Regions from separate parts of the Streptomyces sp. NPDC001549 genome, predicted to be linked through region 1. Evidence: riboswitches for the same ligand, from Rfam matches in the RefSeq annotation. Region 1 holds a riboswitch; the other holds the start of a gene.

Region 1 (4,770 bases):
GATCGGCGGCGCCCTCGTGGCCGGCTACCTGCTGGTCGACATCCCGCCGGCCAACGCCGCCGCCACCGCGCAGTCCAACGTCTACCTCTACTCCGACGGCTCCCAGATCGCCCGCGACGGCGAGGTCAACCGCGTCAACGTGCCGCTGTCGCAGATCCCCCGGACCGTGCAGGAGGCCGTACTGGCCGCCGAGGACCGGGACTTCTACTCCGAACGGGCGGTCGACCCCAAGGCGATGCTCCGCGCCGCCTGGAACACCGCGACCGGCAAGGGCACCCAGTCCGGTTCGACCATCACCCAGCAGTACGTCAAGAACTACTACTTGGGCCAGGAACAGACGATCAAACGAAAGGTCAAAGAGTTCTTCATCGCGATCAAACTCGGTCGTGAGAAGTCGAAGAACTACATCCTTGAGGGCTACCTGAACACCAGCTACTTCGGCCGCAACGCCTACGGCATCCAGGCCGCCGCCCAGGCCTACTACGGCAAGGACGTAGGCAAACTCACCACCGCCGAAGGCGCGTACCTCGCCACCCTCCTCAACTCCCCCAGCGCCTTCGACGTCGTCGCCCACCCCCAGAGCCGCCCCCGCGCCCTCGCCCGCTGGAACTACGTACTCGACGGCATGGTCAAGAAGAATTGGCTGCCCGCCGCCGAACGCGCGGCGACCCGCTTCCCCGAACCGGGCAAGGTCCGCGCCGCCGCCGGCCTCTCCGGCCAGCGCGGCTACCTCGTCGAAGCGATCAAGGACTACATCGTCGACAACAAGATCCTCGACGACAAAACCCTCGCCGAAGGCGGCTACCGCATCACCACCACCATCGACAAACGCCGCCAGAACGCCCTCGTCGACGCCGTCGACGACCAGATGGTCAACAAGCTCCAACCCGACAAGCGCAAGGCCGACCGGCTGGTCCGGGCCGGCGGCGTCTCCATCGACCCGGCCACCGGCAAGGTCCTCGCCATGTACGGCGGCATCGACTACACCAGGCAGTACGTGAACAACGCGACCCGGCACGACTACCAGGTCGCCTCCGCCTTCAAGCCCTTCGTCTTCGCCGCCGCCGTCGAGAACGGCTCCCGCACCCAGGACGGCCGCCGCATCACCCCGAACACGATCTACAGCGGCGACAACAAACGCCCGGTCGCCGGCGGCCGCATCCACTTCGCCCCCGAGAACGAGGGCCAGGTCTCCTACGGGAACATCACCGTCAACACCGCGACCGACCTCTCCGTCAACGCCGTGTACGCACAGATGGCGGTCGACGTCGGCACCGCCAAGGTCAAGAAGACCGCCATCGACCTCGGCATCCCCGAGAACACCCCCAACTTCGTACCCGGCCCGGCCATGGCCCTCGGCACCCTGCAGGCCAGTGTCCTGGACATGACCCAGGCCTACGCCACCCTCGCCGACCACGGCCGCCGCACCCCCTACACCTTCCTGGAGAAGATCACCAAGGGCGGCGACACCATCGGCCTCCCCCAGCGCACCCCCACCCAGGCCATCAGCCGCGAAGCCGCCGACACCACCACGTCCATGCTGGTCAGCGTCGTGGACAACGGCACCGGTACGGCCGCCCTCGCCGCCGGCCACCCGGCCGCGGGCAAGACCGGCACCGGCGAACTCGACCGCTCGGCCTGGTTCGCCGCCTACACCCCGGACCTGGTCACCGTGATCTCGATGATGGGCCAGGACCCGGACACCGGAACCCTGGAATCCCTCTACGGCGCCCTCGGCGAGGCCCGCATCGGCGGCGGCGGCTACCCCGCCCGGATCTGGGCCGCCTACACCAAGACCGCGCTGGAAGGCACCGACCCCGTCGACTTCGACCTGGAACTCCAGCCCGGCGGCGCACAGCCCCCGCCACCGCCCAGCCCGGAATCCAACCCGCCGCAGGAGCCCCCCGGCGAACCCTCGCCCAGCGCCCCCGAGCGCCCCGCCCGGCCCTCCCCGTCGAACCCGGCCGGCGGCCGCAACCAGGGCGGACAGAACAACGGAGGCCAGAACCAGGGCGGCCAGGACAACGGCGGCCCGGTGAACGGAGGCCAGGACAACGGCGGCCAGGACAACGGCGGCACCACCCAGGGCGGCAACCAGGGCGGCACCACCCAGGGCACACAAGGCAGCGCACAAGGCAGCGCACAAGGCAGCGACGGAGGCCCGGCGGACGGCCTGCGCCCGCCGTCGGCGTTCCTGGAGTGACCGGGTCGGGCCTCCGGCCAGGTCAGTGACCGGAGGTCGCCTTCAGCCCCACCACGGCGACCAGCAGCAGACAGATGAAGAAGATCCGGGCGGCGGTGACGGGCTCACCCAGCACCGCCATACCGAGCACGGCCGCGCCGGCGGCACCGATGCCCACCCACACCCCGTACGCCGTACCGATGGGCAGGGTCTTCGCGGCGTACGACAACAGCACCATGCTCGCGACGATCCCGGCACCCGTGAACACACTGGGCCACAGCCGGGTGAAACCGTCGGTGAACTTCATGCCGATCGACCAGCCGACCTCAAGCAGACCGGCGACGAGAAGAAGAACCCATGCCATGACGGCACCTCCGAGACATCGAGCGATACGGGGTGCGTCGTCTTGTCGTACCCGGTACGGCGCGTCTCGTCGGGTTCTCCTCCACCGTAGCAAAGGGCAGCGAAAAGGGCCGGTGACCTGGGCCACCAGCCCTTGCTCACAGCCTCAGAGGTACAGCCCGGTGGAGTCCTCCGACCCCTCCAGCCGCTCCGCGGCCACGGCGTGCAGGTCCCGCTCGCGCATCAGCACGTACGTCGCGCCCCGCACCTCGACCTCGGCACGGTCCTCGGGGTCGTACAGCACCCGGTCACCGGGCTCGACCGTCCGGACGTTCTGCCCGACCGCGACCACCTCGGCCCAGGCCAGCCGCTTGCCCACCGCGGCCGTCGCGGGAATCAGGATGCCGCCGCCCGAGCGCCGCTCGCCCTCCGGCAGATCGGACTTCACGAGCACGCGGTCGTGCAGCATGCGAATGGGCAGCTTGTCGTGGGTGGTGTTCTCGCTCACGCCCCGAACCTACCTGCCCGCGCCCGTCCCGTACCGCTCAGGGTCATCCGCGCTTGCGGCGCGCCGACACCACGAGCAGCCCGACCAGGCTCACCGCGACCAGCGCGACGGGCACGATCCGGTCGACGCGCGGAGACCCGTCGTCGTGACGCAGACCGTCCCGCAGATCCGTCACGATCCGGTTCACCGTGGCGAAGGCCCGCCCGGCGGTCTGGTCGACAGTCGAGGCGACCCGCGCCTTCGCGTCCCCGATGATCGTCTTCGGGTGCATGCGCACACCGATCTCGTCGAGCGTCTCGGCGAGCTGCTCACGGCGGCGGACGATGTCCGCCTCGATCTGTGCGGGGGTCCTGGCTTCCGGCACCGCGCTGCCTCCGTCGTCGTCGTGGTCGTGTGGGGCGTAGTCCGCCATGAACAGTCTGTCAGCTTAGTCTCATGGCATACCGATCCCCTCCCGAGGAGAGTGTCACGATGAGCGAGCGACTCCAGCCGGGCGACACCGCCCCCGCCTTCACCCTGCCCGATGCGGACGGCAACGAGGTCTCGCTCGCCGACCACAAGGGCCGCAAGGTGATCGTCTATTTCTACCCGTCCGCGCTGACCCCGGGCTGCACGAAGCAGGCCTGCGACTTCACGGACAACCTGTCCTTCCTGACGGGACACGGCTACGACGTCATCGGCGTGTCCCCGGACAAGCCGGAGAAGCTGGCGAAGTTCCGCGAGAAGGAGGACCTGAAGGTCACCCTGGTCAGCGACCCGGAGAAGGAGACGCTGACGGCGTACGGCGCGTACGGCGAGAAGAAGCTGTACGGCAAGACGGTCACCGGGGTCATCCGCTCCACGGTGGTCGTCGACGAGGAGGGCAAGGTCGAGCACGCCTTCTACAACGTCAAGGCCACGGGCCACGTAGCCAAGATCATCAAGGACCTGGGCCTCTGAGCCCGGCCCTCTCGTCCGCAAGCGGCCCGCACCCCAACCGGTGCGGGCCGCTCCGCTTATCGGACGCAAAAGCCCGTGACCGTCCGCCTTCCGGTGCCGTTGCTCCGTACGAGGGCCGCACGCGCGGCCGGGAGGAGAAGGCAATGGCGGTCCGATACACCCGAGAGCTGCTGGAAGCCGCGGCCCGCGAGACGAACAACTGGGACGACGCCGTCCGCTGGTGCGGCGGCACACCGAGCAGCGGCAGCAGGCGCTACCTGCGGGCGAAGATGCGGGAATCAGGGATCGACTGTTCCCACTTCCCCACGAAATGGGCGCGGCACACCGAGGAACGGCTCCGGGAAGTCGTTTCCGGGTCCACATCCATCTCAGAGGTGGTCAGCCGCCTCGGCATCAGCAACGTCGGAGGCAACCAGACGCACATCGCCCGACGGATCTCGACTCTTGGCATCGACACATCGCACTTCGTCGCCACCCGAAAGCCTCGCCCCAAGGGAGCTCTGGGACCGACGCTCTCCGTCAGAGATCCGCAGGACGGCAGAGTCCCTGGCGATCGCTTGCGACGGGAGCTGCTGAAGGCCGGCGTTCCTGAGGAATGCGCCGAGTGCGGGGTCGGTCCGGAGTGGAACAACAAACCGCTTCGGCACGAGGTCGATCACATCAATGGCGAGTGGTGGGACAACCGGCGGGAAAACCTTCGGATCCTTTGCCCCAACTGCCATGCGGCTACCGACACGTACCGCGGCCGTAAGGTGAGGAGGGCTGCGTGAGCGAGGTCAGGTACACCCGGGAGCTGCTG
Region 2 (4,770 bases), on a different contig from region 1:
GACCTCACCTTCCTGCGGGACCGCGTCGACGAGGAGTTCCCCGGGAACGGCGCCGACTGGTTCGACGAACACATGGAGTACCGCGAGGAAGACCAGGACGACGAGGACGAGGAAGAGGACGACGACGCATGAGTGCGACCCAGCCCCGGCCCGCCCGAGCCCTGGCCGCCGCCGACGCCCTGGGTGCCCGGCTGAGCGCCACCCGCACCGAGCCCGCCACCAACCCCCAACTGGAGGCACTGGCACTGGCCGTGACGGCCAACCAGCCCGTCCTCCTGTGGGGCGAGCCGGGCATCGGCAAGTCCGCCGGCATGGAGCAGCTCGCCACCGCGCTCGGCGTGCGGCTGGAGACCGTCATCGCCAGCGTCCACGAGCCCTCCGACTTCGCGGGGCTGCCCATCGTCGGCGAGGACCCGGCCACCACGGGTGTCCCGATGGCCCCGCCGGACTGGGCGGTACGCCTCGCCCGCACCGGCCACGGGCTGCTGTTCTTCGACGAGCTGTCCTCCGCCCCGCCGGCCGTGCAGGCGGCCCTGCTGCGCGTGGTCCTGGAACGCCGGGTCGGAAGCCTCGAACTGCCGCCGGCGGTACGGATCGTCGCCGCGGCCAATCCGCCCGCCAGCGCCGCGGACGGCTGGCACCTCAGCCCGCCGCTCGCGAACCGCTTCGTCCACCTCGACTGGACGCACAACCCGCGCACCGTGGCCCGCGGCATGGCCGGCACCTGGCCCGAGGTGGCCATCCCGGCCGTCGATCCCGCCAAGGCCTCCGGTTCGGTCGCCCGGGCCCGCGGCGCCGTCTCCGGCTTCCTCACCGCCCGGCCGGGCCTGGTCCACCACATGCCGGCCGAGGCCGCCGGACGGGGCCGCGGCTGGCCCTCCCCGCGGACCTGGGAGATGGCCCTGCGGCTGCTGGCCACGGGGTACGCGGCCTCGACGGGCCGGGAGGCCCTGGCCACCGCGCTCACCGGCGCCGTGGGCGAAGCCGCCGGGATCGAGCTGCTCTCCTACCTCGAACACCTCGACCTGCCCGACCCGGACCGGGTGCTGGCCGACCCTGACGCCTTCGCCCTGCCGGAGCGCGGCGACCGGCAGCTGGCCTTCCTCATCGCCGTGGTCGCGGCCGTGCAGAGCGAGCTCACCCGACCCCGGTGGGAGGCGGGCTGGGCGGTCCTCGCCAAGGCTGTGGACGCGGGCGTGCCCGACGTCGCCGCCCGCGCCGCCGCCGACCTCGCCGCGATGCGCGACCTCGACTGGCCGGTGCCCGCCGGCATCGACGCCTTCGTGGAACTGCTCCAGCTGTCCGGCTCGCTGCCGGGCGGCAACTGAGCCCGGTCCGCCGTGCGTCCGGAGCTGGACCGCGCGAAGCTGCTGGCAGCCCGTTACAAGGCCGCCGAGACCCGTCCGTACCTCGCTTCCGCGCTGTACGCCCTGACCGTCGTCCCCTCGGCCGGGGTGCGCACCATGGGCGTCGACCGGCACTGGCGCTGCTACGTCTCACCCGCCTTCGTCGAGGCGACCCCGGTCGCCGAGCTGGCCGGCGTGTGGGTCCACGAGGTGGCGCACCTGCTGCGCGACCACCACGGCCGGGCCGAGCGCCTGCCCGCCGCCGACCAGGGCGACCCGGTCCGGGTCAACATCGCCCAGGACTGCGAGATCAACGACGACCTGCTGGCCGACGGGCTGGTGCTGCCCGAGGGCCGGATGGAGCCCAGGCTCTACGGCCTGCCCGCGGGCGGCCTGTTCGAGACCTACCTGCCGGCGATTCCCCCGACGCCCCACGGGCCGGACTGCGGTTCCGGCGCGCACGGCACGCCCGGGCCCTGGGAGCTGGGCGAGGACGGCGGCCCCGCCCGGGTCGGCCCGGTGGAGGCCGAGGCCCTGCGCCGGCAGACCGCCGAGGCCGTACGGGCCCACCGGCGCACCCGGGGCCGGGTCCCCGAGGGCTGGGCCCGGTGGGCCGAGGAGCTTCTGGAGCCCTCCGTCGACTGGCGCCAGGCTCTGGCGGGAGCGGTCCGCGAGGCCGCCGCGTGGGCGGCCGGCGCGGTGGACTACACGTACCGCCGCCCCTCGCGCCGGACGCCCGCGCTCGGCGGCCGGGTGGTGCTGCCCAGTCTGCGCAGGCCGCTGCCGCGGGTGGCCGTCGTCATCGACACCTCGGGATCGATGGGCCCGGACGAGCTCGCGGCCGCCCTAGCCGAAGTCACCGGCGTCCTGCGGGAGGTCGGCGTCGGCGGGAACCGGGTCGCCGTCCTCGCATGCGACGCAGACGTGCATGCCGTGACCCGGGTGCGCAGTGCCGGCGAGGTGACCCTGGCCGGTGGCGGGGGCACGGACATGCGGGTCGGCATCGGCGCGGCCCTGGCCCTGCCCGACCGGCCGAACGTCGTGATCGTGCTGACCGACGGGTACACGCCGTGGCCGGACGAGACACCGTCCTGCCGGCTGATCGCCGCACTGATCGGCAACACCCCGCCCGCACCCCCGTCCTGGGTGGAGACGGTACGCGTCGACCTGACCACGTGATCGCGGCCGCGCGCGTCAGGAACACACGCACCAGGGCAGATCGGACGATCGGGAACGGCAGCGGAAAGTTCGCCGCCACCAAGTGGCGTGTCTCCGGCGGGCTTTGCCGGTGCGGCACCGGCGGGGAAAGCCCCGGTCCCCTGTCGGTGGCAGGCGGGTGCCGCTCGTGCCGCGCCAATGCCCGTACGCACGCCTGATGTTGCCGGATCGGCATGGCCGGCGCGGCCCTCGACGACACCTCTTGTCACCCTCTGTGTTTAACAGCCCGCTAATCGGTAACAAAATGTAGTGACAGGCAGTCAATACTCGACGAAAGGCAGGACCATGAACCTCGTCAACGTGCTCATCCTCGTCGCGGTCCTCGCACTTGTCGGCCTTCTGATCGCGGCCCCCAGCGCCACCGTGCGGCGCAACCCGTTCCCGGGCCGCCGGCAGCGAGCCGACCACCGCCGCTCGGGTGCGCCCCGGTCGACCCGGGTACCCGGTCAGCGGGGCATCCAGCACCACGCGCCCTGACCCGGGCCCGTGCCCGCCCCGGCCGCCCGGCGCGGACCGCGGCCGCACACCCCCGTCCTCAGGCCGGCGTCCGGCGGCCGGGTCGGTGGGGGGTGAGGTACTTCACCGCGGGGTGGTGCCCCCGGATCGCGGAGCGCGTTTGCTAGATTGTCCGGCGGCCGGTCCACGGCCCCGGACGAGATGCGCCGTACCCGGTTACGCACGACGACGCGCGAGGTGCCGCACGAGCGGCGCCGTCCGCTGTCCGCACCCGGGCAGCGTCCTCGTCGAGCAAGATGGGCCGTACGTCATGACCGTGCCACTCACCCGCAGCCTGTACCGGACGACCGCGCACGCCGCGGGGGGACGTACCGGATCCGTCCGCACGGACGACGGACGCCTGGACGTCCGCCTCGCCCCGCCGCGCAAGAAGGTGCCCGGCACCACCAACCCCGAGCAGCTGTTCGCGGCCGGTTTCGCCGCCTGCTTCACCTCCGCGCTCGCGGAGGTCGCCGCCGGGTTCGGGGCGGATGCCTCCACCGCGCGCGTGGCCTGCGAGGTCCAGCTCGGCACCACGGACACGCCCGCCGGCTACGGCCTCGCGGTGGCGCTCACCGTCAGCCTGCCCGGGTGGCGGGCGGCGGACCTCCAGCCCCTGCTGCACCGGGCGGACGCGGTCTGCCCGTACTCGCAGGCCGTACGCGGCAACGTACCGCTGACGCTCCTGGCCGTGGACGAGCCGGCCGAGGCCGCCGAGGCCGCCGCCGATGACCGCGCCTGAGCCGGGGCCGGCCGGCCACGTCCCGGACGGCCCCGGAGTCCCGGTGCCCGAGCGCGGTGCCTGGCTGCGGCGCGGCATCAGCCGCAACGGCGGACCCCTCGTCGAGGACCGCGAAGTGGTGTGGCTGCAGGCCGGTTCGTACTACGCCGACAGCCGGGGCTTCGCCGGTACGACGTCCTTCGACGGCTCCCAGGTGCACTTCCACCACCTCACGGGCGAGCCCGGCGAAGACGCCGGCACCCTCCGGTGGGACGGTGCGAACCTCGTCGAGCGGGGCACCAATCCGGACGGCAGCACCTTCCTGGAGGTCTGGACGCCGCTGCCCGCCGCCGACGGCGCCTGCGGCTCGTGGTCCGGCCCGGACCACCACGTGGTGCGCGTCGGCCGCCACGTGGTGCATGTCGATTCCCGTGCCGGTGCGTACTGGCGGCTGTAGCCCGGGCAGCCCGGGGCGACGGCGCGCCGTCAGGGCAGGAGACCCGCCGGGAGGTATTCCGCGTACTCCGAGGCCGGCCGGCCGGTGGCCTGGCGGACCAGGTCCTCGATGGGGTCGGACGCCTCCTCCGGCGCGGGCGTGCCGAGGCGGTCGGCGACGTCCTTGCGGAGGGTCGGGAGCAGGGCGTAGAGGTGGTCGCCGGGGCAGGCGGTCGCGTTGAAGTCGCGGTGGCCGTAGATTTCCGACGCGGGCAGTCCGTACTGGTCGCAGATGTGGGCGCACAGGTCGGCCAGGGCCGCGAACTGGGCCGCCGGCGGGTCCTGCGAGGTGTACGTCCCCTCGTTCTCGATGCCGATCGACACGGTGTTCTGGCCGACGCAGTGTGCCGCCCGCACCTGGCGGGTGCCGGTGCGCAGCTCCGCGAGGCTTTTGTGGCGTCCCTCCAGCACGAAGGCCCCGCGGCTGACGGTGAAGTGCTGACCCGTGTCGATCCAGCCCTGCGCGTCCATGTGGTACGTCTGGATCGCGCGGGC

Evidence for each region. A riboswitch is a leader RNA that binds a small molecule or an ion and turns the genes downstream of it on or off. The one in region 1 is predicted to bind guanidine.
Region 2: another riboswitch for guanidine. It lies ahead of ACFY04_RS12555 (Ohr family peroxiredoxin); the one in region 1 lies ahead of ACFY04_RS04710 (multidrug efflux SMR transporter).

The regions. Positions count from the first base shown of each region.
Region 1 covers NZ_JBIAVJ010000002.1:391,480-396,249, forward strand. The annotation lists gene ACFY04_RS04705 (transglycosylase domain-containing protein) at 1-2,203, shown strand, start outside; gene ACFY04_RS04710 (multidrug efflux SMR transporter) at 2,226-2,546, opposite strand; guanidine-III (ykkC-III) riboswitch at 2,578-2,647, opposite strand; gene ACFY04_RS04715 (co-chaperone GroES) at 2,691-3,032, opposite strand; gene ACFY04_RS04720 (DUF3618 domain-containing protein) at 3,076-3,396, opposite strand; gene bcp (thioredoxin-dependent thiol peroxidase) at 3,504-3,971, shown strand; gene ACFY04_RS04730 (HNH endonuclease) at 4,115-4,741, shown strand; gene ACFY04_RS04735 (HNH endonuclease) at 4,738-4,770, shown strand, end outside.
Region 2 covers NZ_JBIAVJ010000006.1:67,474-72,243, reverse strand. The annotation lists gene ACFY04_RS12575 (ankyrin repeat domain-containing protein) at 1-132, shown strand, start outside; gene ACFY04_RS12570 (AAA family ATPase) at 129-1,328, shown strand; gene ACFY04_RS12565 (VWA-like domain-containing protein) at 1,341-2,525, shown strand; gene ACFY04_RS12560 (hypothetical protein) at 2,850-3,041, shown strand; guanidine-III (ykkC-III) riboswitch at 3,193-3,255, shown strand; gene ACFY04_RS12555 (Ohr family peroxiredoxin) at 3,331-3,801, shown strand; gene ACFY04_RS12550 (hypothetical protein) at 3,788-4,237, shown strand; gene ACFY04_RS12545 (peptidoglycan recognition family protein) at 4,267-4,770, opposite strand, start outside.